Regions from separate parts of the Alcaligenes sp. RM2 genome, predicted to be linked through region 4. Evidence: predicted binding sites of a transcription regulator. Region 4 holds the regulator's gene; each other region holds the start of a gene.
What was found. The regulator LexA, encoded in region 4, represses DNA repair genes until DNA is damaged. The targets are predictions, from matches to a motif close to ACTGTATNNNNATACAGT.

Region 1 (7,247 bases), 260 kb from region 4:
TCAGGCTCTGGACAGCAGCCTGCAATCGGCTAACTTGCAAGAGAAAATGCAATCCAATGGAGCCACGCTTTACGCACCCGGCATGAACGCGGCAGAGTTCCAGGCCAAAGAGGTCGACAAATATGCTCGTCTGGTCGAACTGGCCAAGCTGCAAGCCGAATAAAACACATGCGCCCCGGCTAGCTGCTGGGGCGCTGGAGTCTTTCCATGCAATTTTCTCTTTCCTTGCCTGACATTCAAGAAGAGCGTCAGGGCAATACCGGTGTCCCTGGACTCTGGTGCCTGGACTCGGGCGAAGCGGGCCGTACCGTAATGATCAGCGCCCTGATTCATGGCAACGAACTTTGTGGGGCCTGGGCCTTGAAAGCCGTGTTGGCCAGTGGCCTGAAGCCCCGTCGTGGCAAGCTGATTCTGGCCTTTTGCAATCTGGACGCCTTTGATCGCTTTGATCCTGAGCAGCACGATGCCAGCCGCTACGTGGACGAAGACATGAACCGCGTCTGGAGCGATCAGAAGCTGGCTCAAACACAGACACAAGAACAGCGTCGCGCACGAGCCATTTTGCCTTGGCTGGAACAAGCCGACTGGTTGCTGGATCTGCACTCCATGCATGAACCCAGCGCCCCCTTGTTATTGACTGGCACCTTGGCACGCAATATCGAGCTGGCTCGTACTCTGGGCGCTCCCGAGCATGTGATTGTGGATAGCGGCCATCAAGACGGCGTACGCATGCGCGATTACGGTCGATTCTCGGACCCTGAAGCCCATGAAGCGCGCTCCTTACTATTGGAATGCGGCTTTCATGGCGATCCTGATACACCGGCAATCGCACTGGACCTGATTGCCCGCTTTCTGCTCGCCTCCGAGATTGTGGAAAAAGAGGATTTGCCCTCGGACTGGCGTCGAGCGTCTCCCGATACGCAACGCGTTCTGCAAGTCACCCATGCGATTGTCGCCCCTTCCATGCAAGTCAGTTTCGATCAGAACTGGCAAGGCCTGGAAACCTTGGCCGATGCAGGCACGGCGATCGGACAAGCTGATGGCCAAGCCTGGCTGACGCCCTACGATAACTGCACCTTGGTCATGCCCTCGCTGCGCCAGCTACGTCCGGGCGTCACCGTCGTGCGTCTGGCACAAAACTACGACGCCCTTTCATAGATCGCTTAAATCTGACGTTCAAGCCCTGAATGCCAAGCCTAAAGAGGCATTCTCAATACCGAGAAAAAAAGCGGAACTTGGCGGTACTTTGGCTACCAAAGCCTGCATAGCCATCCTACAATCGGCACATGTGCATCGCTTATATCGCCGTCGGAGTTAATGCAGATTGGCCGCTGATTATTGCCGCCAATCGCGACGAATATCATGCTCGCCCCAGCCAAGCGGCTCAACCTTGGCGGGACGAGCCCGATATTCTGGCGGGTCGGGACCTGCAAGCCGGGGGCACCTGGCTGGGCCTGACACAAAGCCGTGGACGGCTGGCCTTGCTGACCAATTACCGCGAAGCCCCCAGCAACAAAAACAGCAAGCAACGCTCACGCGGCGAACTGATCCCCCAGTTTCTAAGAGACGAGCGCAGTCCAGCCGACTATCTGGAACAACTCGCCCAGGAAGGAGCCGATTACGCAGGCTTCAATCTTTTTGTGCTGGAATGGCCGGACAAGCAACAGCCTTTACGCATGGGCTATTACAGCAACCGTCATCCCAGTGGCAGCCCGCACATGCTGGGACCAGGCGTACATGTTCTGAGCAATGCCTGGCTTAATACACCTTGGCCCAAAAGCCTGTTCCTGAAAGAAACCCTGCAGGCACAGCATTTTGATGGCTCGCCACCAGCGGTAGAAGGCTTGTTTCAGGGTTTACGCAATCAGGAAGTCGCAGCCGATGCCGACTTGCCCCAAACCGGCTTAAGTCTTGAGCACGAACGCTTGTTAAGCAGCCCGTTTATTGTCAGCCCCAATTACGGCACCCGCTGCACCACCGTCATCACTATTAATCAGCGCGGACATGGAATGCTGCGTGAACGCAGTTTCAATCCGCAGGCAGAACCGACCCGTCAACATGACTGGCCGTTGTTGTGGCCCAGCTTTCATCCTGACAGCCAGCCCCACCCCTCTCATAACAGCAACAGGGCCCCTGAGGGCCCGCTTAGCCACCTTACTTCAAGCAAGGAAACCTCATGAGTCCTCGTCTTTCATTGATCGGCATTGCCATGTCGCTGGCCTTATTGAGCAGCCCCATCGTGCACGCCCAGGAACTGCCCCCCAGCCAGTATTACGGTTCAACCGAATACATCAGCGGCGGCATAGGTAGTGATGAAGCCCAACTGTTTCGCATGGTGCGCAACACCTTTCCCTTGTCCGTGAACTTTTCAGCCAACCAGGGTGAGCGCGTCGGCTATATTTCCGATGTGCAGCTGGTTATCCGTAACAGCAACGACCAAACCGTGCTGAACAGCCTGATCGACGGCCCCTACTGCCTGATCCGTCTTGGCCCCGGCAATTACAAGGTATTTGCCACTTACCAGGGCCAGACCCAGGAGCGCCAGGCCACTATTGTTGAAGGCCAGCCCCGCGAACTGAACTTCACCTGGAAGTAGGATAGTTACGCTGATACGTATCCAGGCCCATAGCCTGGATTTGTTCTTCAATCAACTGCTCGAAGGGCCGGAGCAAAGGGCTGAAATCCCGCTCCGGCTCCATAATCTGCATCAGCCGGACAATTGCTTCCAAGGTCGACACAGCCTGCGGGTCGGGCGCTTTACGCAGTCTGTAGTGCGACGCCTGTCCTTCAGGCAATACCCAATACGGCAGGGCTTGCAAAACCGGATTGCTGTGCAAGATCAGGCGTGCCTTGCGCCAGGTGCCATCTGGCACCACGATCAGATCCGGCTTCTCCTCTGGGCCTGTTGAGCCCGCCACCTTGGCTTCTGGTCCCGGAAACAGCAAAACAGGACGATGCGCCTGTGCCAGCCGGGCCTCCAGCCCAGCAAACTGCTCTCCCACCCATAGCTCTGCCCCCTTCAAACCCAAATACGCCAAGCGCGCAGTATTAAGCGCATGCCGGGCTTCGGAATGGTGCTGCAAAATCAGCACAGGACACGCTGCTTCTATCGAAGGGATCAAGGGACACAAGCAACGAGCCAAGGGCCGCTGACACTGTGCACAGCGGCCTGGTCGGGTAGAAGGGGAAGAATTCATGCGAGAGCGCCAAACAGAAGGCCACAGTATATAAAAGTTCTGCTTTGAAACAGATGCCTGGTTTGCTGGCAAACAGATTTACTGTATATTTATACAGCAACCAGGAGCATACCTATGGCAAGCGCACTTCGTTCCCTTTTAGATCTTCACCCTTCCCTTTGGACAGGCAAGCATTATGCGCATGCCGCAGGCACTTGCCTGCCCAGCGGGTTTGCCGCCCTGGATGACGAACTGCCAGGAGGCGGCTGGCCTGTGGGCAGTCTGATCGAACTGCATGCACAGCAAGACAGCAGTGCCTTGTCCTTGTTGTTGCCAGCCTTGAATACGCTGCAGGCAGAGCGCTTGCGTGTTTTAGTCGCCCCGCCCTATCAACCCATGCAACAACTGTGGCGTGGTACTCCTGTTACGAACGAGCAAAACAGCTCATCAGAAAACGCCTTGCCCGCCCGCATGCTCTGGATACGCAGCCAGCACCTGAACGATACCTTGTGGGCCAGTGCCCAGGCCTTGCGTCACGGCCACTGTGCGGCTGTGCTGAGCTGGCTGCCTGCCCATGTGCCTTTAGCGGCCTTGCGTCAACTACAGCTATTAGCCAGCCATAGCGACAGCCTGTTTTTTTGTTTACGTCCGGCGCACAGTCAGACCAACAGCCCCGCCCTTTTGCGTCTTGAACTTCAGACTCGCCAAGACCAGCAGGGGCAGCCCTGGCTGGATGTTCATATCCGCAAACGACGGGGGCCTCCGTGCAAGGACAGCATTGCGTTGGCCCCTCACCACACCCTGATGCCGCCAGCGGCCATTCCGTCTCATGTACCTGTGCCTGCGACTGCCCCAGAGCCTGCTTACGCCTGAGGCCAGCCCAAAACAGCAGAACGGTATTCAAGCCGTTCTGCTGCGCTACAGCCCCCAGCTGGCACAGGTTCAAGCCGATTTATGGGTACTGAATATCAGTGCCAGCATCCGGCTGTTTGGTGGTTTGCGCCGTCTGTACCAACAGGTCCGGGCTGACTTGCAAGCCCTTATTCCCGAGCCCTGCCTGGCCCTGGCACCCACTGCCCGTGCGGCCTGCTTGCTGGCTTTATCCGGACGCAAGCAGCGTCGTTGTGCACGACGTTTGCAGGCCTGTCTGAACTCGCTTCCCATCCACTTATTGGCTCCGCCTGCCGACCAGCTGCAATGGTTGCATAGTCTGGGCTGCCATACCCTGGGCCAGTTGCACCAACTCCCCCGCGATGGCCTATCCCAGCGCGGGCTGCGTGCCCTGCTGTTGCAGTTGGACCAAGCCTACGGCACACAAAGCTGGGCGCTGGAATGGGTGCATGCCGCCCCGCAATTTACAGACAAGCTGGAAATGGATACACCATCCAATAACAAACCCACCGTCTTGCGGGCCGTAAATCGCCTATTGATCAAGCTGGAGGCCTGGTTGAATCAGTACCAGTTGGCTTGTGGACGTCTGGAACTAGTACTACGCACAGAAAGATACAAGGACTACCCCACGACCACCCGCCTGGAGTTGCAAATGGCCCGGTCCTGCTGGCGTAGCCAGGACTTTTTGCCCGTATGGCAAGAACAGTTCCAGCAACTGCAATTACAGGCGGCCGTACAGAGCATGGTGCTGCAGGCACAGCAACTACACCCGCGCCAAACTCATGCCAGCAGCCTGTTTCCCGATGCGCGTCATTGGCAAGAGCAGGATCAACAACTGTTGGAGCGCTTGCAGGCCAGGCTGGGGGCTGAACAGATTTTGACACCTGCCGCCCAAGCCAGCTATTTGCCTGAACAGGCGAATCAATGGCTCCCCTTGTCCCGCAGCCAGCCCCCCGATGCGGACCGTCCGGCTTTGCAACGTCCATGCTGGATGCTGGACCCGGCTCAGCCTTTACAACACGATCAGCAATCCCCGCTTCTGGATCAGCAGCGCTTGCGCCTGGTTCAAGGCCCGGAGCGGGTACAGACAGGCTGGTGGAGCGGCACCGGGCATCAGCAGCGAGACTACTTTATTGCCCTGTGTCCGCAGGGACGCTTGTATTGGGTTTATCGGGACTTGAGCCAGGAGCATGCCTGGTATCTGCACGGAGTCTTTGGATGAAACCCCATATAGACCTGCTGTATTCCGAACTGGACTGCCTGTCCAATTACAGCTTCTTGAATGGCGCGTCCCACCCCGAAGAGCTGATCAGCCGCGCTGCCGAATTGGGCTACAAAGCGCTGGCCTTATGCGATTACGCCTCCATGGCCGGTGTGGTGCGCGCTTATGCGCAGGCCAAGTTGCATCCGGAAATCCGCCTGTTGGTTGGAAGTCGGTTCCGCTTTACGGGGGGTTGGGACAATCAGCGCCCACAAGTCGCCAAGGCTGAGACAAGAACCTGCAACGGCACTCAGACCCATGAGCTGCTGATTCTGCCGCGCAACAAGGAAGGCTACGGCAATCTCTGTCAATTCATCTCGCACCTGCACCAATCACTGGACTTGAAGCAGGAAGCCTCGATTGACTGGTCTTTTTTGCAACAAGCCCGCCAAGGTTCCCAACAACAGGTTCTGCCAGACTGTCTTGTCATCTACAAGCCGGCCTATGGCTTGGATAGCGAGCACATCCGTCTTCAAACACAGCATTTGCTGGACCTGTTTGCAGGCCGACTGTTTTTAGGCATCAGTCTGCATAGGCGCGATCAGGACATGCAGCATTTGCGCGCCGTCAGGCTGGCAGCGCAGGCATGTGGATTACGCTGTGCCGCGTTGGGTGGTGTCCATATGCACGTGCGCTCTCGCCAGCCTTTGCACGATACTTTGGCAGCCATACGCCTGAAAACACCTGTGCAAGAATGCGGCTGGTCCCTGGCCAGCAATGCAGAACATCACTTACGCAGTCGTTTCCAACTGGCCAATCTTTACCCGGCCGAACTGCGTGAGACCACCGATCACATCCAGGAGCTATGCCAGTTTTGTTTAAGTGAAATCAAGTACGAGTACCCGGTCGAGATTGTCCCGCCCGGTCTCAGTGGCATTGAGTATCTGCGACAGGAAACCGAGCGTGGCGCGCAAAAGCGCTACCCCAAAGGGATTAGCGACAGCTTGCGCACGCGCCTGGAAGAGGAACTCAGCCTGATTGCAGACCTTCAATACGAGTCCTACTTTCTGACTTTGCATGACATCGTCAGTTACGCGCGCAGTCAGGGGATTTTGTGCCAGGGCCGAGGCTCTGCCGCCAACTCGGCCGTGTGCTACTGCCTGGGCATTACTGAAGTTGATCCTGCCAGCAGCCATACCTTGTTTGCGCGCTTCATCAGCCGCGCACGGGCTGAACCGCCCGATATTGATGTGGACTTCGAGCACCAGCGTCGCGAAGAGGTTATTCAATACATTTACCGCAAATATGGCCGGCAACGAGCGGCCTTAACAGCGGTGATCACCACCTATAGACGCCGCAGCGCCTTGCGGGACACCGGCAAGGCGCTAAGCATTCCTTCCGCCTTGATCGAGGCCTTGATTCAATGCGACCGTGCCTGGCTTAAAGACAGCCACATTCAGGATGAAGTCCTGGCACGCTTTCCCGAATGCCCGCCAGAGCAAGCGCATCAATGGTTGTCCTTGACCCGCCAGTTGATGGGCTTTCCACGTCACCTGTCCCAGCACCCTGGCGGTTTTGTAATTTCACAAACACCCTTGCACAGGCTGGTGCCGATTCAGAACGCCGCCATGCCAGGGCGCAGCGTTGTGCAATGGGACAAGGATGATCTGGATGTGCTGGGTTTGCTGAAAGTCGATATTCTGGCCTTAGGTATGTTGAGCGCCTTGCGTCGCTGCCTGGACAGTATCAGCCAGCAAAAAGGCAAACCATTCCGCTTGCAGGACATCCCTTTGCAAAGCGCCAAAACCTTTCGGATGATACGGCGCGCTGACACCATAGGCGTGTTCCAGATCGAGTCCCGCGCCCAGATGAGCATGTTGCCGCGCCTGCGTCCCCAATGCTTTTACGACTTGGTGGTGCAAGTGGCCATTGTGCGCCCCGGCCCCATTCAAGGGGGCATGGTGCATCCTTATCTGGAA
Region 2 (7,247 bases), 550 kb from region 4:
AGAGCCTTGGCCTCTTCAATCTGCTCAAACAAGAATTCACGGGCAATCCGGAAGCTTTGACCTGGTGTGAATTCGGGCACGATGTAGTGGTAGTTTGTATCGAACCACTTGGTCATTTCACAAGCAGCGGCAGGGGTGCCGCTGGGCGCACGGCCACGCGCCATGCGAAACAAGGTATCCAATGACACGGGTGCATTTTCAGCCTGGCCGAAACGGGCGGGAACCGCTCCCAGCAAGGTGCTCCACTCCAGAATCTGGTCATACCAGGCAAAATCGCCCACAGGCACCGTATCCAGCCCAGCCTTGCCTTGCAAACCCCAATGCTGGGCGCGCAAGGCTTTGCCTGTTTCCAAAAGCTCTTGCTGGCTTACCTGACCGGCCCAATAGGCTTCCAAAGAGCGCTTCAATTCGCGCTGCGCGCCCATGCGAGGAAAACCCAGATTATGAATAATAGTCATAGTAAGCCCATAAATTAGAAATAAAAGGCCCGTATCAGGCGCCTGAAATCTATTGTGCCTGTATACTTACTTGAAAAAAAATCAAATACACCATGCTAATTATGAATTTTCCTCAACATGCTTGAAATCCGCCATCTCGAAACCCTGAGCGCCATCCGCGACAGCGGCAGCTTGCAAGAAGCCGCCGAGCGCCTGCATGTTACGCAGTCCGCCCTCTCGCACCAGCTCCGCGACCTGGAAGTGCGGCTTCAAGTGCAATTGCTGAACCGCCGCACCCGCCCTGCCCGCCTGACCACCGCCGCTCTGCGTATCCTGACGCTGGCCGATGACATCCTGCCGCGTGTACGCGCCACCGAGCGCGATTTGCAAAGACTGGCCGCCGGACGCACGGGACGCCTGCATGTGGCCATTGATTGCCACTCCTGCTTTCAATGGCTGATGCCAGCACTGGACGCATTCAGGCAGCAATGGCCTGACGTCACGCTGGACTTGAGCGCGGCTTTTTCCTTTGCGCCCTTGCCCGCCTTGATGCGCGGGGATCTGGATGTGGTGATCACCTCGGACCCGCAGGACAATCCGGCTGTCCATTACGAACCCCTGTTTCGCTACGAGCTGGTGCTGGCTGTCTCCAACCAGCACCCCTTGTCGCAGTACCGCTATGTAGAACCTTTCCAATTGACCGATCAGGTTCTGATTACCTACCCGGTAGAACGCAATCGTCTGGATATTTTTACGCAGTTCCTAACGCCAGCCGATGTGGAGCCCGCTGCGATTCGGCAGGCCGAGCTAACGCCCATGATCGTGCAACTGGTTGCCAGCCAGCGTGGTGTGACGGCGTTGCCAAACTGGGCCTTGACGGAGTTCCTGAACCCGGCCTCGATTCGCACTTGCCGTTTGGGAGAGCACGGTATCTGGCGCACGCTATACGCCACGGTACGTAGTGAGGATTTACAAGCGGACTATGTGCAGGCCTTTTTGGCACAGGCACGAGAGACCTGCTTCAAAAGCCTGCAAGGAATCGTGGCGGCGCAGTCTTGAGCCATTTAGCAATGGCATGGCAAAACTCTGTTGCAAGCACTATGTAAATAGAGGAAAAGTACAGGCGGGCGGGCTCATGCCAACTTGAACGAGGCCACGTTTTTTGATGGCGGCAGCAGACAAGCAAGAAACACAGCAAAACGAAGCATTGCAGATGGCTTATTCAAGCCGGATCGTCTTCCCAATCACCCAGAATCTGCTGCAAGATACGGCCCGAGAAGCCTCGGCTGGCCATGAAGCGATATTGCTTGGCGTAACTGCGGGGGTCATCGGGCGGCGCACTGAATTTCTTGCCCCATACTTGCTTGGCCCGTTCCAGCTCGGTCGCCATCAACTCTTCTTTGATAATTTCGGTCTGTTCCACATCCACGCCATGCTGGCGCAGTTCTTGCAGAATGACTCGGGTGCCCACACGCGAGGCACGGCGATTGACGACACTATGTGCGAAGCGCTCGTTGGACAGCCATTTCTGTTCGACCAGGGCGTCGAGCAAGGCCTCCACTTCTTCAGCACTTTCTGCATGGGGCGCCAGACGGCGGCCCAACTCCAGGCGCGAGTATTCGCGTCGGGATAAAAAATTCAACGCTCTGGCTTTAAGAGACAGCCCCGGCCGTTTGGACGGGGCTTTCTTTTCAGCAGCAGGAGCATTGTCGCCCAAGCTATCTTCTACGTTTCTGCCCGCCCGAGTGGGCCGGGCAGAAAGCGCAGCAACGCGCTCCCTTTGAGCTTGTTTACGTTCCCGGATTTCCTCCGGGTCTGTCTCAAAGGGTTCGTCATCGAACTCTGGGGGAAAAATCAGACTTCTCCCTCGGCCGGATCAACCACAGGAGCAGCGGCTGGACGGCTGACAGCAGCGCTCATCAGGGCAACGCCCAGCTTTTCACGCACTTTGTTTTCGATTTCGCGGGCCAACTCGGGGCGCTCTTTCAGGAATTCGCGCACATTGTCCTTACCCTGACCAATGCGGTTGCCGTCGTAGCTATACCAGGCACCTGCCTTGTCGACCACGCCAGTTTGTACGCCCAGATCGATAATCTCGCCTTCACGGGAAATACCGCTGCCATACATGATGTCGAATTCGGTTTGCTTGAAAGGAGGCGCAACCTTGTTCTTGACCACTTTAACGCGGGTCTCGTTACCCACCATTTCGTCGCCACGCTTGATGGAACCGATACGGCGAATATCCAGACGCACGGAGGAGTAAAACTTCAGCGCGTTACCACCCGTGGTGGTTTCAGGGTTGCCGAACATGACGCCAATCTTCATACGGATCTGGTTAATGAAGATGACCATGCAGTTAGCGCGTTTGATGGTAGCCGTCAATTTACGCAGGGCCTGGCTCATCAGACGGGCCTGCAGACCAGGCAAGGAATCGCCCATATCGCCTTCGATTTCAGCCTTGGGAGTCAAGGCGGCCACCGAGTCGATAACAATCAGGTCTACCGAACCCGAACGCACCAGGGCTTCGGTAATTTCCAGAGCCTGCTCGCCGGTATCAGGCTGGGAGATCAACAGATCACCCAGATTCACGCCCAGTTTTTGAGCGTATTGCACGTCCAGCGCGTGTTCGGCGTCAATAAAGGCACATGTGCCTTTGAGCTTTTGCATCTCTGCAATCACTTGCAGGGTCAGCGTGGTTTTACCCGAAGATTCCGGACCGTAAATTTCAATAACGCGACCACGTGGCAGACCACCGACGCCCAAAGCAATGTCCAGACCCAAGGAACCCGTGGAGACCACCTGGATGTCATGCTCGACGTTGTCGTCGCCATAACGCATGATCGAGCCCTTGCCGAACTGCTTTTCGATTTGCGACAGAGCGGCGGCCAACGCTTTGGAACGTTCCGAGGCCACTGCTTTGCTGTTTTTATCGTCCATGAAAAATCCTTGACTGTGGAATGGCGCCCCAACGGACGGGCACGGCAATTAAAAATCAAACCTAATTATTGCATCAAATTATACTGTATATATACACAGATATTCAAATAAATTAACTAGCCGGCATCGTTATCCCCTACTGACCAGCCTTACAGCCTTGTGCAACAATGCCGAACAGCCACTCAATCATCTGTTTGTGTAGGGTCATGCGCATACTAATAGCTGAAGACGACAGTATTCTCGCGGATGGACTTTCTCGCTCCTTACGCTACGAAGGCTATGCGGTTGATGTCGTGCACGATGGCGATAGCGCCGACTCGGCCTTGCAGCTGCAAAGCTTTGACCTTCTGATCCTGGACCTGGACCTGCCCAAAAAGCCCGGCCTGTCGGTGCTGCAGTCAATCCGCCAACGCCAGGATACCCTCCCCGTTCTGATCCTGACTGCCAGCGATACGGTCGAACAGCGTGTGCGCGGTCTGGACCTGGGCGCGGACGACTATATGTCCAAACCCTTTGCCCTGACCGAACTGGAAGCCCGTGTACGCGCCCTGACGCGTCGCAGCACCGGCACCAGCAGCGCCTTGCTGCATCACAAACGACTAAGCTTCGACCTGAAAGGTCGCATGGCTTATATAGACAATCAGCCCCTGGAGCTGTCGGCGCGTGAAACCAGCTTGCTGGAGATTTTCCTGTCACGCAGCGGCCGCATGATCAGCAAGAACCAGTTTGTGGATCTGCTCTGTGAGTGGGGTGAGGAAGTCACCCCTAACGCCATCGAGGTCTATATCCACCGCCTGCGCAAAAAACTGGAGCCTAGCGGCGTACGCATCCTGACCGTGCGTGGTCTGGGATACTGTCTGGAACCGGAAAAATTGCGAGAAGACGCTCCAGCCTAAAGGATCGTCCATGCAGCACGCTACGCCCCCAACCAGCAACAAGGCTGCGCCTGCCAAAGGCAAGCGTGTCGCACCACGCCCGCTCATTCACAAGATCATGATCTGGATTTTCGGGCCTTTGTTTTTGCTGTGGACGGTAGGCATTGTCATTACCTACTTCATCGCCCAGCACATTGCGAACTCCCCTTACGACCGCACCTTGCGCGATCACCTGGACTTGTTGCGAGTGGAAATCAGCCATCAGGATCTGAGCCAGCCCATCCATTTATCGCACGGGGCACAGACAATTTTGCGTCAGGAAAGCCCGACCCCTACGCTATGGCAAATCCGCGATGCCAATGGCGAGCCACTGGCTGGCAACGCGAATTTGCCGGTTCCCGACAGTTGGGGGTATGACACCGACCTGCTGCGCTACCGGGACGTTATTCTGGACGATCAAAGCCTGCGGCTGGCCTATGTCTGGGGGGGCAAGGACAAAAACGACACGCCCTTTCTGGCGGTTGCTGCCGAAACCAATGAACATAGAGCGGTGCTACACAGAGAAATTCTGATCGGGATGCTGACACCACAATTCATTCTGGTACCGCTGGCGGCCATGCTGGCGGGCCTGGGGCTGACACATGGCCTGGAGCCGCTGAACCTGCTGCAAGCGCGCTTGCGTGCTCGTGCTCCCGGTGATTTATCGCCGGTAGATCAAGAGCAGGCACCTGCCGAAATTGTGCCGCTGATTGATGCCATGAATGGACTCCTGGCCCAGCAGGCACAATTTTCAGCCACCCAAAGGCAGTTTGTGGCCAATGCGGCCCACCAGTTGAAAACGCCGCTGGCGGGGATACGCACCCAAGCCGAACTGGCCCTGCGCGAGCGCGACCCCAAGCAGACCGAAGCCAGCTTGCAACAACTGGTACGCGGCATCGACCGGGCCACGCGCCTGGTCACCCAAATGTTGGCCTTGGCCCGTGCCGAAAGCAGCGATGTCCTGTACGCCCCTACCAAACAAACCCTGGACCTGAATACGCTGACTGAATTGCATGTAGGCCAGCGTGTGCCAGATGCCTTGAAACTGGGGCTGGATCTGGGGCTGGAAAACACTGCCAAGGCTATCCTCTTGCAAGCGGATCCGGTCCTGCTCGATGAGCTGATCAACAATTTGCTGGATAACGCCCTGATCTACACCCCTGCTGGCGGCTGGATCACCATGCGTACCGGCCAGACTCAAGGCAAGGGCTGGTTGGAAATCGAGGACAACGGCCCCGGCATTCCCACGGAACATAAAGCACGAATTTTTGATCGTTTTTATCGCATCATGGGCAACCAGGCAGACGGTAGTGGCCTGGGGCTGGCCATTGTGCGGGAGATTGCCGACATTCACGGCGCCTCCATCGACTTCATGCCACTGACTGGGGGCCAGGAAAGCGGCCTGCGCTTACGCGTCAGTTTCCCACTGTCTTTGCCTTGGAGAGCCTGAGCACATGCCCCAGACAATCACCAGTGCAACCTTCCCGAAAGCCAAGAATAAGCTGGACACCCAGGGTCGCAAAGTTATTTTTGCCTCCGCCCTGGGCACCATGTTCGAGTGGTACGACTTCTATCTGTACGGCTCCATGGCCGCCATTCTGGCGCAACACTTCTTTTCCGCCGTTAATCCGACAGCCGGCTTTATCTTTGCCTTGTTGGCCTTTGCCGCCGGTTTTGCCGTACGCCCCTTTGGAGCCTTGCTCTTTGGTCGTATTGGCGACCGCGTGGGCCGCAAGTACACCTTTCTGATCACCATCTTGCTGATGGGACTGTCCACCTTTTTGGTCGGCGTACTACCGAGCTATGAAGCCATCGGGATTGCCGCCCCCATCATGCTGATCGTCCTGCGTCTGCTGCAAGGCCTGGCTATGGGTGGCGAATACGGCGGTGCCGCCACCTATGTGGCTGAGTACGCGCCCCAGCACCGTCGCGGTTTTTACACCAGCTGGATTCAGACCACCGCATCCGTGGGTTTGCTGCTGTCCCTGCTGGTCATCATGGGCATACGCAGTCTGGTCGGGGAAGAAGCATTTGTGGTTTGGGGCTGGCGCATTCCCTTTCTGATTTCCGTGCTGCTGCTGGCGATTTCCGTCTGGATACGGATGAACCTGAAAGAGTCACCTGCCTTCCAGCACATCAAGGAAGAAGGCACGCTGTCGACCTCGCCCATTACCGAATCCTTCGGGCGCTGGGCGAATCTGCGCATCGCCTTGCTGGCACTGTTCGGCCTGACGGCCGGCCAAGGCGTGGTCTGGTACACGGGGCAGTTCTACGCCTTGTTCTTCATCACCCAAATGCTGGGTTTGCATGCCACCTTGGCGCAAACCTTGATGGTAATTTCACTGCTACTGGCCACCCCGCTATTTATCTTTTTTGGCTGGCTGTCGGATCAAATCGGGCGCAAGCCCATCATCCTGACGGGCTGTTTGCTGGCCGCCCTGACCTACTACCCGGTCTTCCAGGGCCTGGCCTATTTTGCCAACCCCGCTTTGGTCCAGGCGCAGCGCAACGCGCCCGTCACTGTCATTACCGACCCGGCCAGTTGCTCCTTCCAGTTCAATCCGGTGGGCAGCCACACCTTCACCAGCTCTTGCGATATCGTGAAGTCCTACATGGCCAGCCACGCGGTCAGCTACAACAACGTCAAGGGTTCACCCGGTCAGGTGGCCCAGGTACGCATTGGCGATCATGTGATCGATGGTTTTGAAGGCGGACATCTGAGCCGCGCCGATTTTGCCCGTCACTCGCAAGAGTTGCGCAATGAGTTGACTCAGACCATGCGCCAGTACGGCTACCCGGACGGCGCAGACCCGGAGCAGATCAATAAAGTGATGCTGGTGGTTCTGCTGACCTATCTGGTGGGGCTGGTAACCGCGGTCTACGGCCCCATTGCGGCCATGCTGGTGGAGATGTTCCCGATCCGCATCCGCTACACCTCCATGAGCCTGCCTTATCACAT
Region 3 (7,247 bases), on a different contig from region 4:
CACCATTGAACCGGCAACGGATGCGCCCATTCGTTCCTTGTCGCGTCTGATCGAGAACGTACCCGAGTCCCGTCTGGCTGACGAAACACTCAAGCTGCTGAACTGCGGCCACGCCATGGACTGCATCCAGCGCCTGCAGGCGCTGGGTCTGCACAGCAAGCTCTTGCCTATGGTCGAGCCGGTTCAACGCCTGCCCGCTGGCTCTGAATTCCTGGATATGGCCCTGGCCCGCACCGACACCCGCGTTCGTGCTGGCAAATCGGTCAGCCCCAGCTTTATCTATGCCTGCCTGCTCTGGAAGCTGGTCAAGCAAGAGTGGGAACGACGCAGTGCCCAGGACATGCATCCCCAGCAGGCCTTGCTGGAAGCCGCCGACCTGATCCTGGAAAAACAAAGCCGCATCATGCCGATTCAAAAGCGCTTCCAGTCGGATATGCGCGAAATCTGGTTCATGCAGCCCCGTTTTGAGCGCATCGCCAATCGCGCTATCTGGCGCATGACGGAACAACCTCGTTTCCGTGCCGCTGTGGATTTTTTACAACTACGCGCCGAAGCCAAAGAGGTGGATAGCGTGCAGGCGCAGTGGTGGATGGATCTGGCCGATGCTGGTGACGAAGAACGCAGCAATATGATTGCCGTACGTAAACCCGCTGGCACCGCCGCTACCGGCTCGCGCAGCGGCCAGCGCCGTACCCGCCGCCGTCGCTCCAACGCCAAGCGCAGCAACGCAACGGGTGGAAGCGAATCGTGATTCCAGGCAGCACCACCGTTTTCGTCGCCATGGGCGCGAATCTGGGCGAAGCACGACAAACTCTGGAAACAGCAGCGGCTGAACTGGCCGCTACTGCTGGCATCCAGGATCTGACGCTGGCCCATTTCTACGGCACGGCTCCCGTCGATTCCAGTGGCCCGGATTACGTCAATACAGTCGTTCGCTTCACCTGCACCCTGGCTCCCGAGACCTTGCTGGACCGTCTGCAACACATCGAGCAAGAGCACGGCCGCACGCGCCTGTACCGTAATGCCCCCCGTACCCTGGATCTGGACTTGCTGCTTTACGGGCAAGAGCAGATCAACACAGAGCGGCTGATCGTACCCCACCCCCGCATGCATGAACGTGCTTTTGTGCTGGTACCGCTGGCTGATCTGGCTCCTGAACTTGAACTGGCTCAAGGCCACATCAGGGAGTTACTGATCAACGTGCAAGACCAGGAAATCAAGCGGATGAGTTGATACCTGCGGCCAGGCCTGCGTCCGTAGCGGAGCCTGTCGCCAGCCGCCAGCCCATTTGCAAGACCTGGGTAATACTGCTGACAATTTCCTCGCGGCGGGCCGCAGAGTCCACACGCAGCGCATACGAAGGATGCCAAGCTGCAATTACCCACGTCTGCCCTAAAAGAAACGGCTTGGCCAAATACTGAGCAAGCGGCACTTGGGTTCCCAGCAAAGCAGTCAAGGCCGTCGCCCCCAAAGTGACGATGACAGCAGGTTCAAGGCGCGCCAGTTCTTCCTGCAACCAGTGCCCACATGCCTGCACTTCGGCTTGAGAGGGGCTGACATGCAAACGCTGCTTGCCTCGCCCTTTCCATTTGAAATGCTTGACGGCATTGCTCAGATACAACGCATTGCGTTCAATACCGGCACGCTGCAAAGCCTGATCCAGAACCTGCCCTGCAGGACCGACAAAGACACGCCCTGCCAAATCCTCGTAATCACCGGGTTGCTCGCCCAGCAACATCATACGCGCTGTTGTCGGGCCTTCTCCCGGCACGGCTTGCGTAGCGTGCTCCCATAGGCCGCAGCGACGACAGGCTTCCAGTACAGACGGTTCACTGCGGTAAGGCTGTGCGCTGTGGGCCTCCACGGCGACTGACTTGCCCGGCATCCGGGCTACCGCACTAAACTGCCCCACTCGCCGGGCGCCATTACGTGCCTCGCTAATCATGGCGGGAATCAAGCTGGCTTCGGGCAGGCCTTTCCAGAATCGCACTGGCATGCTCTGCTGCAGAGCGGTTTCATTCAGCCGAGCCGGATTGAAAATGCTTTGGTAATAGCGCAACCACAAGGCCTCCACCTGATCATCGGCCGGGCCCGCCCGTAACGCCTCTATATTGTCGGGGGCATCCTGCAGCTGCAGATTCTGACCATCCCACAATGCAAGCCCTTGCGGCGTCGCGATACACCACGACGTGCCCCCCATGCGTTTGGAGAAATAGTCCGCAATCCACTCCAGCACATCATGCTCGGGTTCAAACCAGGCCCAGTACTCGGGCTGCATGCCCTTGCCACAATGGCGGAACCGTACATAAGCCATCATGTCGTGTTTTTCCTTACGTACCGCTTTAGCCATCTCGTACAAACGGGCACCATCTTCGTCTGCTACCGACTCCACACTGCGATCACCCTGATGCCAGCGCCACAGGACACGGTAAAGTAAAGCCCAACGCGCTGGCGCACGACACAGGGCCGCATCCTGCAGCAAGGCTGCCAGCCCTTTGGAAATACGCACAGACACACTGGAAACGGGCTGCTGCGCCTGGGGCTCTTGCAAGGAAACAGGCGGGGAAAGCGGCGTATGGATTGCTTCATACTCCAGCCCGATTTGCTGCCCTTGCCGCCCCGAATCCGGGCTTGCTTCTGCCCAACAAAGCTCCTCCGGCGACCAGCCCTCGGCCAACGCGCGTAATGCCTGCTCACGCCAGGCCAGATAACCGCCGTTCACCATCAGAGTCATCATGACTGTTGGCTCCTGCTGCCAGAAAGAAGCAAGGTCGTCACACAAGGAGGATTCATAGCAAGCTCAGTTGCTGCGGATTGCTCGAGAGCATGCGTCGCAGCTTGTCTGACGCAGCCTCAGCAAGGCCAGGACGGTAATCCTGGACCACTACAAACGGCTGCAATGTCTTGATGGAACACCGCAAGCGAATCAAGTCCTGATATCGGATCGCCCGCATCTGACGAAGCTCGACCAAGCGCTTGGCATTGCGTATGCCTATACCCGGAACACGCGCAATCAGACGCTCGGGCGCCCGATTCAGATCTACCGGAAAAACCGCTCGATTGGACAAGGCCCAAGACAGCTTGGGATCAATATCCAAGGGTAAATCGCCCTTATCCTGAAACAGCTCCTCGGCCCGGAAACCGTAGCTACGCAGCAGGAAATCGGCCTGATAAAGACGATGCTCCCGCAAGAGCGGCGGCGGCTGGGCTGGCAGCGCCGACGAACTGTCCGGGATGGGGCTGAATGCCGAGTAATACACCCGCTTGAGCTTGTAGGCCCCGTACAAGGTCTGCGCCGTTTTCAAGATATTGCGGTCATCCGCTGCATCCGCACCGACAATCATTTGTGTACTTTGCCCGGCAGGCACTTTAGGCCGCTTCTCCTCCTGAGCCTGTTCCTGGGACAGACGAATGACGCCCATGGCGCGCTTGATCGTATGCCCACTTTTCTCGGGCGCAAGACGGCTCAGGCCAGCGTCTGTGGGAAGCTCGATGTTGACGCTGAGGCGGTCTGCATAAAGACCAGCCAACGTAATCAGTTGGGGATCAGCATCCGGAATGGTTTTAAGGTGGATATAGCCGCGAAAATGGTGATCTTCGCGCAAGGAGCGCGCCACCTCGACCAGACTCTCCATGGTGTAGTCCGAACTTCGTATGATGCCCGAGCTCAGAAACAGACCATCTATATAATTACGCCGATAAAAATCCAGCGTCAGATCAACCACTTCAGCAGGCCGAAAACGCGCGCGTGGCACGTTGCTGGAGCGCCGGTTCACGCAATACAGGCAGTCATACTGACAAAAATTGGTCAGCAGTATTTTGAGCAGCGAAACGCAGCGCCCGTCAGGCGTGAAGCTATGACAGATGCCGGCCCCCGTACTGGCCCCAAGACCCGTACGCCCACGGGAATCCCGTTTGGGCGCGGCACTGCTGGCGCAAGAGGCATCGTACTTTGCCGCGTCGGCCAGAATCTCGAGTTTGCGCGATAGCTCCATGATCGAAATACTGTATATAAAAACAGCATTATACAGTTTTCGGTCAAGGCGTCACTTATCAAAAAAATGCTCAAAGAGGCCAAGCGGCCTGGCCTGTCCGGCAAAGGACAAGCCAGGCAAACCAGCTCAAGCTAAAGGATCACGCGTCCAAAAGCTTGATCAAGGCCTCTTGATGATTGGATCGAGCTTCCAGCAATTGCCGCCCTTCTTCGGTCAACATGGCTATCAGGGGAGCGGGGAAAGGGGAAGGAGTCTGCGTCGTTTGCGGGATGGCTTGGACTAATCCCAGCGACTGTAATTGTTCAAAAACTGCTTGTTTCTTGTGCCAGGGGGTTTGGCGTAAGCGCACGAGCTCAAGAGTGTTCCAGATTGTGGGGTTGAGCTGCGGAATAGTGATGGAGCGCTGAAGTTGCGTCATACAAGGCCCTTAATTAAGACCACCCATACCGACGTTGTGTGCCCATAAGGGAGGTCAGCCAGAAAGCATCCCTATACCGTACAACATAACGATGTACAGAATATTTCAAGGAGTTCTGACAGACATCGTCGCAGCGCTCCTCCAAGACTCCAATAAGCAATAACCCGCGCTTGCGCCCTGGCAAACCCGGAAAAATCAGTCCGGGCCCGTTTTTTCTGCTCATTTTTTTTGATGCAAAATTGTTCCGAAAAGCAGCAAAAACACAACAAACGATCCGGCTCCAGCCAACCCCAGATTCGCGCTTAAACCGTAGGCATCCACAGTCTGCCCGCCCAGCCAGGAGCCAAGCGCTATGCCGATATTGAACACAGCCACGTACAACGACGTAGCCACCTCAACAGCATTGGCAGCGGCCTTCATCATCCAGCTCATCAGCCCTACCGACACCCCGCCATACGCCAGGCCCCAAAGCAGCAAAATCGCACCTCCACTCAGCGGTGACCTACCCACTGTCAAGAAAAGCAAAGCAGTGATGCTTAGACCCAACGCTATCGCCATCAAGCTGGCTTCAGTGCGTTTGGCCGCCGACATCCCGATCAGGAAATTGCCCACAATCCCGGCCACTCCATAAGCAAACAACAAGGCTCCTATCCATTGAGCACCTATGCCGGAAACAGACAGCAAAAGAGGACGTACAAAGGTAAATGCGCTGAAATGCCCCGCGACCAGAATCAGGGTCAAGAGCAAACCAAACCATAACTGCCGATTGCCAAACTGCTCGGCGAACTGACGCCATGTGGTCGAGCGCGACACGGACAGGGGCGGAATCACGGCCAGATGGAAGATCAACACCAAAGCGCTCAGCAGCGCCATGCCGCCAAACGCCCAGCGCCATCCAGCCAGCTCGCCCATCAAGGCGCCCAGTGGCACGCCCAACACAGAAGCGGCGGCAACCCCACCGAAGATGATCGAGGTTGCCAAACCTACAGACTGAGCCGGAACCAGACGGGATGCCAAGCCACCTGCAATGGCCCAGATGCCTCCCATACAAAAACCAACCAGAACACGGGCGGCCAGCATCCAGGCGATGCTGGGAGCCAGGGCGGAGGCTATATTGGCCATCACCAGCAAGGCCAGCAAACCGCACAGAATGCGGCGTCTGTCCACGCCACCAGAGGCCAGCACCACCAGAGGCGCAAACAGGGCTGCCAACAAGGCAGGCAAGGAAATCAGCAAAGCAGCCGTCCCCGTGGAAGTCTGCAAACTGTCTGCAATAGGAGTCAGTAAACCTACGGGCAGCATTTCCGTCGTGACCACAGAAAAAGTGGCTAGGCCAACGGCGATAACGGCCAGCCAGGACTGCCGCTTGCTGGGCTGCCCGGTCATGGATAGAGAAGAGGTATTCATCGCTACATGCTCAAAGAAAGAAGTCTAGACAGCGCAGGAGCGGGCTACTACGGGTGCGCGCAAACTTTGATAGCTGCACAAGGCAAGCAAGACGATCAGGGCAGCGGCATAGAGCGCAACCATAAAGCCGGAACTGGCTCCGCCCTGATCCACCATCCGCCCCGAAGCGGCAGCCCCCATAGCCACACCAATATTCAGACCAGCCAGCAGCCAGGTCATGCCCTCGGTTAATTGCTGCTCCGGCACCACACGCTCGACCAGCGACATGGCCACAATCATGGTGGGGGCGAAAAACAGACCAGCCAGCAAAACCGCCCCTGCCAGCTGTACCACGCTGGCCACCAGCAATAAAGGCAAGGTCGTAGCGGCGGTAGCCAAACCGCCCAACAGCAGCAGGCGATGCAAAGGGATGTTCAGCTTCAAACCACCAAACACCAGACCTGCTGCGCAAGAACCCAGGGCGTAAGCCGACAGCACCAGGCTGGCCGCCCCCGGCTGCCTCATCTGCTGGGCAAAGGCCACGCTGACAATATCCACGGTGCCCACAATCACGCCCATGGCGACCATCAGCAATGCCAGCAAACGCACACTATTCAGACGCAGGACCGAAGGGCGGCTGCCCTGCTCCTGCGCTTGGATCGGCGGCTCAGTCCCCCTTTGCAACAACAGAGCCGATACACCGGCAATCAGCAGTAGCGCGGCAGCCAGCACACCGGCTTGTGGAAACACCAGGACCGCCAAACCCACCGACAAAGGCGGCCCGGCAATAAAGGTGACTTCATCCAGCACGGTTTCCAGCGAATACGCTGTTTGCAAGCGATCCTGCCCACGATAAATTGCCGTCCAGCGAGCACGCACCATGGCCGACATGCTAGGTATGAAACCGGCCAGCACCGCGCCTGCAAACAAGGTCCAGTCAGGCGCTTGCCACCATGTCGCCCCCAACAAGAGCAATAAGCCCAGAACACTAATGGCTGTTGCTAGCGGCAGAACACGGCTTTGCCCACGCCGGTCCACCCAACGGGACACTTGTGGCGATAGCAGCGCATAGCTCAATACAAAGGAGGCGGAAACCGCCCCCGCCAAGGCATAGCTGCCCCGCAGTTGCGACAGCATGGTGATGATTCCTATCCCTATCATGGGCAGTGGAATCCGGGCCAGCAGCCCGGCCAGGGCGAATCCCCGGGTGCCAGACGCAGCAAAAAGTTCTCGATAAGGCTGAGCCATTACATTCTCCGTGAGCGCCCGCTTGCCACGACACGGTGATGCGTCGACAATACATACAAGGCGTATGTTTAAAATGATATATACATACGCCACGCATGTAAATATACATTCAGCTCGTATGTAAGGAGAAACTATGGCACGCCGTACCCGCGCCGAGATGGAAGAAACCCGCGCCACCCTGCTCGCCACCGCTCGCACGT
Region 4 (7,247 bases):
ATACCATCGCCGCTCATTTGCCTTTGAAGCTGGAACAAAAGCAGGGCATGCTGGAAACGCCCAAGGCTTTGGAGCGTCTGGAAAGCCTGCTGTCGCAACTGGAAGGCGAAATTGACATCTTGCAGGTAGAGAAGCGCATTCGCGGCCGTGTGAAAAAGCAGATGGAAAAGAGTCAGCGCGACTACTATCTGAACGAGCAGGTCAAGGCGATTCAGAAAGAGCTGGGCGAAGGCGAAGACGGCGCTGATGTTGAAGAGCTGGAAAAACGCATCGAGCAGGCTCAATTGAGCAAGGAAGCGCTCAAGAAAGCCGAATCGGAAATGAAGAAGCTCAAGCTGATGTCGCCGATGTCAGCCGAAGCAACCGTGGTGCGTAACTACATTGAAACGCTGGTTGGCCTGCCTTGGCGCAAAAAGAGCCGTATTAACAACTCCTTGAGCAATGCCGAGGAAGTGTTGGATGCGGATCACTTTGGTCTGGAAAAGGTCAAGGAACGTATTGTCGAGTACCTGGCTGTTCAGCAACGTGTCGACAAACTGAAGGCTCCAATCCTGTGTTTGGTTGGCCCTCCAGGCGTGGGTAAAACCTCGCTGGGACAGTCCATTGCCAAGGCAACGAACCGCAAGTTCATTCGTATGGCTTTGGGTGGTGTACGTGACGAGGCCGAGATTCGCGGTCACCGTCGTACCTACATCGGCTCCATGCCGGGCAAGGTGGTTCAGAACATGAGCAAGGTGGGTGTACGTAACCCGCTGTTCCTGCTGGACGAGATCGACAAGATGGGCGCGGATTTCCGTGGCGACCCATCCTCGGCACTGCTGGAGGTTCTGGACCCTGAACAAAACCACACCTTCCAGGATCACTACCTGGAAGTGGACTATGACTTGTCCGACGTGATGTTCGTGGCAACCAGCAACACCTTGAACATTCCACCGGCCCTGCTGGACCGTATGGAAGTGATTCGTCTGTCGGGTTATACCGAAGATGAGAAGGTGCGTATTGCTTTCGATTACCTCTTGCCCAAGCTGATGAAGAACAACGGCGTGCGCGATGGCGAGCTGGAAGTGACCGAAGATGCCGTGCGCGACATCGTGCGTTACTACACCCGTGAAGCGGGTGTACGTTCCCTGGAACGTGAAATCAGCAAGATCTGCCGCAAGGTTGTTCGCAAGCTGTTGGTGGCCAATCCACAAGCCGGTACGCGTGCAGCTCGCAACAAGACACTGACCCAGGAAACCTTGGTCGTGAATGCGGCGAATCTGAACGATTACCTGGGCGTACGTCGTTTCTCCTTCGGCCTGGCCGAAAAAGAGAACAAGGTTGGCCTGGTGACGGGTCTGGCCTGGACCGAGGTGGGCGGTGAATTGCTGACCATCGAAGTCGCGGATATGCCCGGTAAAGGCAATGTGCTGCGCACCGGCTCGATTGGCGATGTGATGAAAGAATCGGTCGAAGCGGCTCGTACGGTTGTGCGTTCGCGTGCTCAGAAGTGGGGCATTGCCAATAGCGTGTTCGAAAAGCGTGACCTGCACGTGCACTTTCCTGAAGGCGCTACGCCCAAGGATGGTCCATCGGCCGGTATCGCCATTACGACCGCTATCGTGTCCAGCCTGACGGGTATTCCGGTTCGTGCTGATGTGGCCATGACGGGTGAAATCACCTTGCGCGGCGAAGTTCTGCCTATCGGCGGCTTGAAAGAGAAGCTGTTGGCAGCGCAACGCGGCGGCATCAAAACCGTGATGATCCCGGAAGAAAACATCAAGGACCTGGCCGATATTCCAGATAACGTGAAAAACACGCTGGAGATCATCCCGGTGCGTTGGATTGACCGTGTACTGGAAGTGGCCCTGCAAGACGCTGTAACGCCCCTGAGCGACGAAGAAGTAGCTCGCCTGGCCGCTGAGGCCTTGGCAGCCACGCGTGCTGCTGGGGCGGGTTCTGAGTCTTTCAAGCACTAAGCATCAGCAGTAGTAAGCAAGCAGTGAAACAGGCTACCTTGGGTTCAAGGTAGCCTGTTTACATTTTGGTCAGGCTGATCGTGGCTTCGAGGTTAATCATATTGATAGCAGTGGGAGCCAGATTTTTGGGCAACGATATTGAGGGAGTTGAAAGTCGCTAGCTTGCGCGAGGGGTTTACGGCTGCTCAAACCTGTATATCGGCATGCACTTCGACCAATAAAAAACCCCATGTACCAAACGGTATATGGGGTTTTTCTCTTGTCAGGAGCACCAAGCCTGTAAAACAGCTCTGGTGACCAAGAGAGAGGAAGCTTAATGCAGCGGGCTGGTACGAATCAGACCCACAGCAATGCCTTCCAAAGACAGGGAATCCGGGTCGGTGACGATGATGGGTTCAAAGTCCGGGTTCTCGGGCAAGAGGACCACTTGATTGCTGGAGCGCGACAGGCGCTTGACGGTGACATCGTCGCCAATGCGCACCACCACGATCTGCCCATTACGCGCTTCACTGGCTTTCTTGACGGCCAGCAGGTCGCCGTCAAAAATGCCCGCGTCTTTCATGCTCAAGCCGCGTACGCGCAGCAGGTAATCAGGCGTTTGGGTGAATAGGGTAGGGGCGACGCCAATCTCGCGCTCGATATGCTCGGTGGCCAAAATAGGGCTACCGGCAGCCACGCGACCAATAATGGGCAGCAAGAGGGCGTCAGCCAGATTGGCCAATGCGTTGCTGCTGGGAGCAGCACTTTCGCGGGTATCCGTACCGAGCAGGCGTATGCCGCGCGAGGCGCCGGCAGTCAGCTCGATAGCGCCTTTGCGGGCCAGAGCTTTCAAATGATCTTCGGCCGCATTGGCGGATTTGAAACCCAGCACCTGAGCAATCTCTGCTCGAGTGGGAGGGAAACCCGTCCGTTCGATTTCAGAACGAATGATGTCCAGCACTTGTTGTTGGCGTGCAGTGAGCTTGGCGGTCATAGTATTGTCTGCTGAATATATATACAGTAAAGATTGTGCGTTACAGTTGGCGTTTTTGCAAGCGGTGAGGGCCCTAAAGGCTTACTTTTTGACCCTTCGGGCCGCTCAGGCAGACTGGGGCCAATCCTTGCGGTCCAGGGTGTACAGCACATGGGGGGCGAGTTTGTGGCCCGCCGCTACACCGGGGTGATCAAAGGTACCAGCTTGCTCTGTCATGCCCAGGCGTTGCATGACGGTCTGCGAAGGCAAGTTCAATTGAGCGGTGTACGCCACAATTTGATCCAGGCCCAGTTCGTCAAAACCAAAGTCCATGCAGGCTCGTGCCGCTTCGGTGGCATAGCCCTTGCCCCAGTACTCAGGCAGCAAACGCCAAAGAACTTCCACGCAAGGCTGAAAGTACAGATCGGCGGTCGGGCGGTTCAAGCCCACCATGCCAATGAAGGCCCCGTTTTCTTTCAGCTCGACTGCCCAGGGACCCCAGCCATGTTCGTCGATCAGGTTTTGGCTGCGCTGGGCGATGGCATCGCTTTGCTCACGGTCCAGGGTGGCCGGGTAAAAACGCAGCGCGTGGGGATCGCTGTTCAAGCGGAAAAAGGGCTCCAGGTCGGAAGCTTTCCAGGGGCGCAAGATCAGGCGTTCGGTGTTCAGGGAAATCGTGTCTGTCATGGTAGTGCTCCAAGGGCTGGAACGACAACGCCCTTCCGAAGAAGGGCGTTGGGGCTGTAGTGAGGGACAGCTTACTTCAGGACTTGAGCGATGGCCTTGGCCACGACGTCAATATTCTGGCTGTTCAATGCAGCAACGCAAATACGGCCGCTGCTGACAGCGTAAATGCCGTGTTCCTGGCGCAGGCGTTCGACTTGCTCGGCAGTCAGGCCGGAGTAGGAGAACATGCCGCGCTGTTGCAGCACGAAGTCAAAGTTTTGGGTAGCGCCGTGCTCTTTCAGCTTGGCAACCAGTTGGGCGCGCATTTCGCGGATGCGATCACGCATGCCGGCCAGTTCAGTCGCCCAAGTCTGGAACAGTTCAGGCGAGTTCAGTACCGTGGCCACAACTTTGCCACCGTGTGTGGGTGGGTTGGAGTAGTTGGTGCGAATCACACGCTTGACCTGGCTCAGTACGCGGGAGGTTTCGTCCTTGCTGGAAGTAACCAGGGTCAGGGCGCCAACGCGCTCGCCGTACAGCGAGAAGGACTTGGAGAACGAGGAGCTGATGAACATGGACAGGCCTAGCTTGGCAAACAGACGCACTACGCTGGCGTCTTCTTCCAGACCGGCGCCAAAGCCTTGGTAAGCGATGTCCAGGAAAGGAACCAGTTGACGTTCTTTGATCAGCTCGGCGATCTGGGCCCATTGTTCCATGCTGGGGTCCACGCCGGTCGGGTTGTGGCAGCAAGCGTGCAGGACCACGATGGACTGGGCCGGCATGGCGCGCAGCGAGGCGATCATGCCGTCAAAGTTCAGGCCATGCGTAGCGGCATCGTAGTAAGCGTAGGTGTTGACCTTGAAGCCGGCGCGCTCGAACAGGGCGCGGTGGTTTTCCCAGCTTGGATCGCTGATGTAAACCTCGGACTGGGGTAGCAGTTGCTGCAGGAAGTCAGCACCGATTTTCAGCGCACCGGTACCGCCCAAGGATTGCACGGTCAAGGCGCGGCCTTCGGCAATGATGGGGGAGTCGGCACCCAGCAACAGGGTTTGAGCACCCAGATTGTAGGTATTGATCCCTTCAATAGGCAGGTAGCTGCGCGCGGCGGCTTTGCTCATCATGGCTTCCTCAGCCTTTTGAACAGCCTGCAAAATCGGGATACGCCCTTGATCGTCGTAGTAAACACCGACCCCCAGATTAACTTTGCCGCTGCGTTCGTCGGCATTGTATTGTTCGTTCAAACCCAAAATAGGGTCGCGTGGAGCCAGTTCGACGGTTTCGAAGAGCGATGTCATGATGATATGGGGGCGTTAGTGCAGAAAGGTAGAAAAACAAAGCATTAATGTGATAATACGGGCTTACCCTAAAGTGTGTCTAGCATGAAATTTGAGCCTGCCTTTCAAGAATTTCCGGGGAGTTCCTTCAAACTTTTCCAACCTTATTTGCCTGCTGGCGACCAGCCTGCGGCGATTGAGCAGTTGGTTGAGGGGATTGATGATGGCTTGATGTACCAGACCCTTTTGGGGGTAACGGGCTCGGGCAAGACCTATACGATGGCGAACATTATTGCTCGCACCGGGCGTCCGGCCATTGTTCTGGCGCCCAATAAAACCCTGGCGGCGCAGTTGTACGCCGAGATGCGCGAGTTCTTTCCACGCAACGCCGTGGAGTACTTCGTGTCTTACTACGATTACTACCAGCCCGAGGCCTATGTGCCATCGCGTGATCTGTTTATTGAAAAGGACTCGTCCATCAATGAACACATCGAGCAGATGCGCTTGTCGGCCACCAAAAGCCTGCTGGAGCGGCCTGACACCATTATTGTGGGTACCGTGTCCTGCATCTACGGTATTGGTAACCCCGGTGATTACCATGCCATGGTGCTGACCCTGCGCAAGGGCGACCGTATTGCCCGGCAGGAGCTGCTGGCGCGTCTGGTCGCCATGCAGTACGAGCGTAACGATCTGGATTTTCAGCGTGGGATATTCCGCGCTCGTGGTGAAGTGGTCGATATCTTCCCGGCAGAAAACGCGGAGCTGGCCTTGCGAGTCAGCCTGTTTGATGACGAGATTGAAGAGCTGGAGTTGTTCGATCCGCTGACAGGCAAGGTCGTGCAGAAGCTGAACCGCTTTACCGTGTTCCCTAGCTCGCATTATGTGACGCCACGCGAAACCGTGTTGAGGGCGATTGAAACCATCAAGCTCGAACTGCGCGAGCGTCTGGAATTTCTGACACGGGAAGGGCATTTGGTTGAAGCTCAACGCCTGGAGCAGCGCACCCGTTTTGATCTGGAGATGCTGCAGGAGCTGGGCTTTTGCAAAGGCATCGAGAACTACTCCCGCCACTTGTCAGGAGCTGCGCCTGGCGATCCGCCGCCGACATTGATCGACTACCTGCCGCGTAACTCCCTGATGTTTATCGATGAAAGCCACGTCACTATCGGGCAGTTGGGCGCCATGTATCGCGGTGACCGCTCGCGTAAAGAAACCCTGGTGCAGTTCGGTTTCCGCCTGCCTTCGGCCATGGATAACCGGCCTTTGAAACTGGAAGAGTTCGAACGCCGTATGCCGCAAACCGTGTTCGTGTCGGCTACACCCGCTGCCTACGAGCAAGAGCATGCAGACAATGTGGTTGAACAGGTGGTGCGACCTACCGGACTGGTGGACCCGGAAATCGAGGTTCGCCCGGCTACCACGCAGGTCGATGACTTGCTGGGTGAAATCAAGCTGCGTACTGCGCAGGAAGACCGTGTATTGGTGACGACGCTGACCAAGCGCATGTCAGAGGATCTGACCGAATACTTGTCAGAGAACGGTATTCGCGTGCGCTACTTGCACTCGGACATTGATACGGTGGAACGGGCCGAGATTATCCGGGATCTGCGTCTGGGCGTCTTCGATGTGCTGGTCGGGATCAACCTGCTGCGTGAGGGGCTGGATTTGCCCGAAGTGTCTCTGGTGGCGATTCTTGATGCGGACAAGGAAGGCTTTCTGCGTTCGGAGCGCAGCCTGATTCAAACCATAGGTCGGGCAGCGCGTAACCTGAACGGTAAAGCCATTCTGTATGCCGACAGAATGACGGACTCCATGCACCGCGCTATCGAAGAAACCGAGCGCCGTCGTGCCAAGCAGATCGCCTTTAACGAAGAGCACGGTATTACGCCGCGTGGCGTGAACAAGGCCGTCCGTGAGTTGATTGATGGTGTTGTTGCCTCGGATCCAACCGCCAGCTTGCGCGAGGATGTGCCGGACGAGTTGATCCGCGACGAGAAGGCCGCTGCACGCGAGATCAAGCGTCTGGAAAAAGAGATGATGGATCACGCCCGCAACCTGGAGTTCGAGCAAGCGGCAGCCGCGCGCGACAAGTTGCAAAGACTGAAGGCCAAACTGCTGATGGCTTGATGGTTGTTGTGTATTTGCAACTAAAGCTGGACGAAAGCTCAGAAAAAACGCCGTTCTGCTACCGGCTTTCATCACTCGGGTGTATTGCTTGATTTATCTCATCTCGAGAAAGTGGTGTATCCGCTAAGCAAAGGTTGCTGCGCCTTTGGTTTATTCCAAACTTCAAGCAGCTGCGACCGGTTCTTACTGGCAGCTCCCAAACGATACCGATTTGCTGTTTTCAAGGCGATTTTCGGGGTCTGTTTTCACCCCGGTTTCGTCTTGCCTTAT

Region 1: the regulator LexA is predicted to act here: its motif matches at 3,278-3,295, upstream of imuA (translesion DNA synthesis-associated protein ImuA).
Region 2: the regulator LexA is predicted to act here: its motif matches at 3,457-3,474, upstream of recA (recombinase RecA).
Region 3: the regulator LexA is predicted to act here: its motif matches at 4,005-4,022, upstream of ACU6HM_RS09890 (putative DNA modification/repair radical SAM protein).

Annotation. Positions count from the first base shown of each region.
Region 1 is NZ_JBRFIO010000001.1:1,023,617-1,030,863, forward strand. It holds gene ACU6HM_RS04685 (Bug family tripartite tricarboxylate transporter substrate binding protein) at 1-163, shown strand, start outside; gene ACU6HM_RS04690 (succinylglutamate desuccinylase) at 208-1,158, shown strand; gene ACU6HM_RS04695 (NRDE family protein) at 1,287-2,180, shown strand; gene ACU6HM_RS04700 (carboxypeptidase-like regulatory domain-containing protein) at 2,177-2,596, shown strand; gene ACU6HM_RS04705 (tRNA-uridine aminocarboxypropyltransferase) at 2,583-3,197, opposite strand; gene imuA (translesion DNA synthesis-associated protein ImuA) at 3,312-4,049, shown strand; gene ACU6HM_RS04715 (Y-family DNA polymerase) at 4,006-5,289, shown strand; gene ACU6HM_RS04720 (error-prone DNA polymerase) at 5,286-7,247, shown strand, end outside.
Region 2 is NZ_JBRFIO010000001.1:734,015-741,261, reverse strand. It holds gene metE (5-methyltetrahydropteroyltriglutamate--homocysteine S-methyltransferase) at 1-458, opposite strand, end outside; gene ACU6HM_RS03370 (LysR family transcriptional regulator) at 576-1,496, shown strand; gene recX (recombination regulator RecX) at 1,660-2,154, opposite strand; gene recA (recombinase RecA) at 2,292-3,374, opposite strand; gene ACU6HM_RS03355 (response regulator transcription factor) at 3,581-4,270, shown strand; gene ACU6HM_RS03350 (sensor histidine kinase N-terminal domain-containing protein) at 4,281-5,738, shown strand; gene ACU6HM_RS03345 (MFS transporter) at 5,743-7,247, shown strand, end outside.
Region 3 is NZ_JBRFIO010000002.1:670,981-678,227, reverse strand. It holds gene pcnB (polynucleotide adenylyltransferase PcnB) at 1-751, shown strand, start outside; gene folK (2-amino-4-hydroxy-6-hydroxymethyldihydropteridine diphosphokinase) at 781-1,233, shown strand; gene ACU6HM_RS09895 (UdgX family uracil-DNA binding protein) at 1,217-2,737, opposite strand; gene ACU6HM_RS09890 (putative DNA modification/repair radical SAM protein) at 2,790-3,995, opposite strand; gene ACU6HM_RS09885 (hypothetical protein) at 4,135-4,413, opposite strand; gene ACU6HM_RS09880 (MFS transporter) at 4,633-5,820, opposite strand; gene ACU6HM_RS09875 (MFS transporter) at 5,845-7,047, opposite strand; gene ACU6HM_RS09870 (TetR/AcrR family transcriptional regulator) at 7,181-7,247, shown strand, end outside.
Region 4 is NZ_JBRFIO010000001.1:1,285,555-1,292,801, reverse strand. It holds gene lon (endopeptidase La) at 1-1,958, shown strand, start outside; gene lexA (transcriptional repressor LexA) at 2,272-2,931, opposite strand; gene ACU6HM_RS05950 (GNAT family N-acetyltransferase) at 3,037-3,597, opposite strand; gene ACU6HM_RS05945 (amino acid aminotransferase) at 3,669-4,871, opposite strand; gene uvrB (excinuclease ABC subunit UvrB) at 4,956-6,977, shown strand.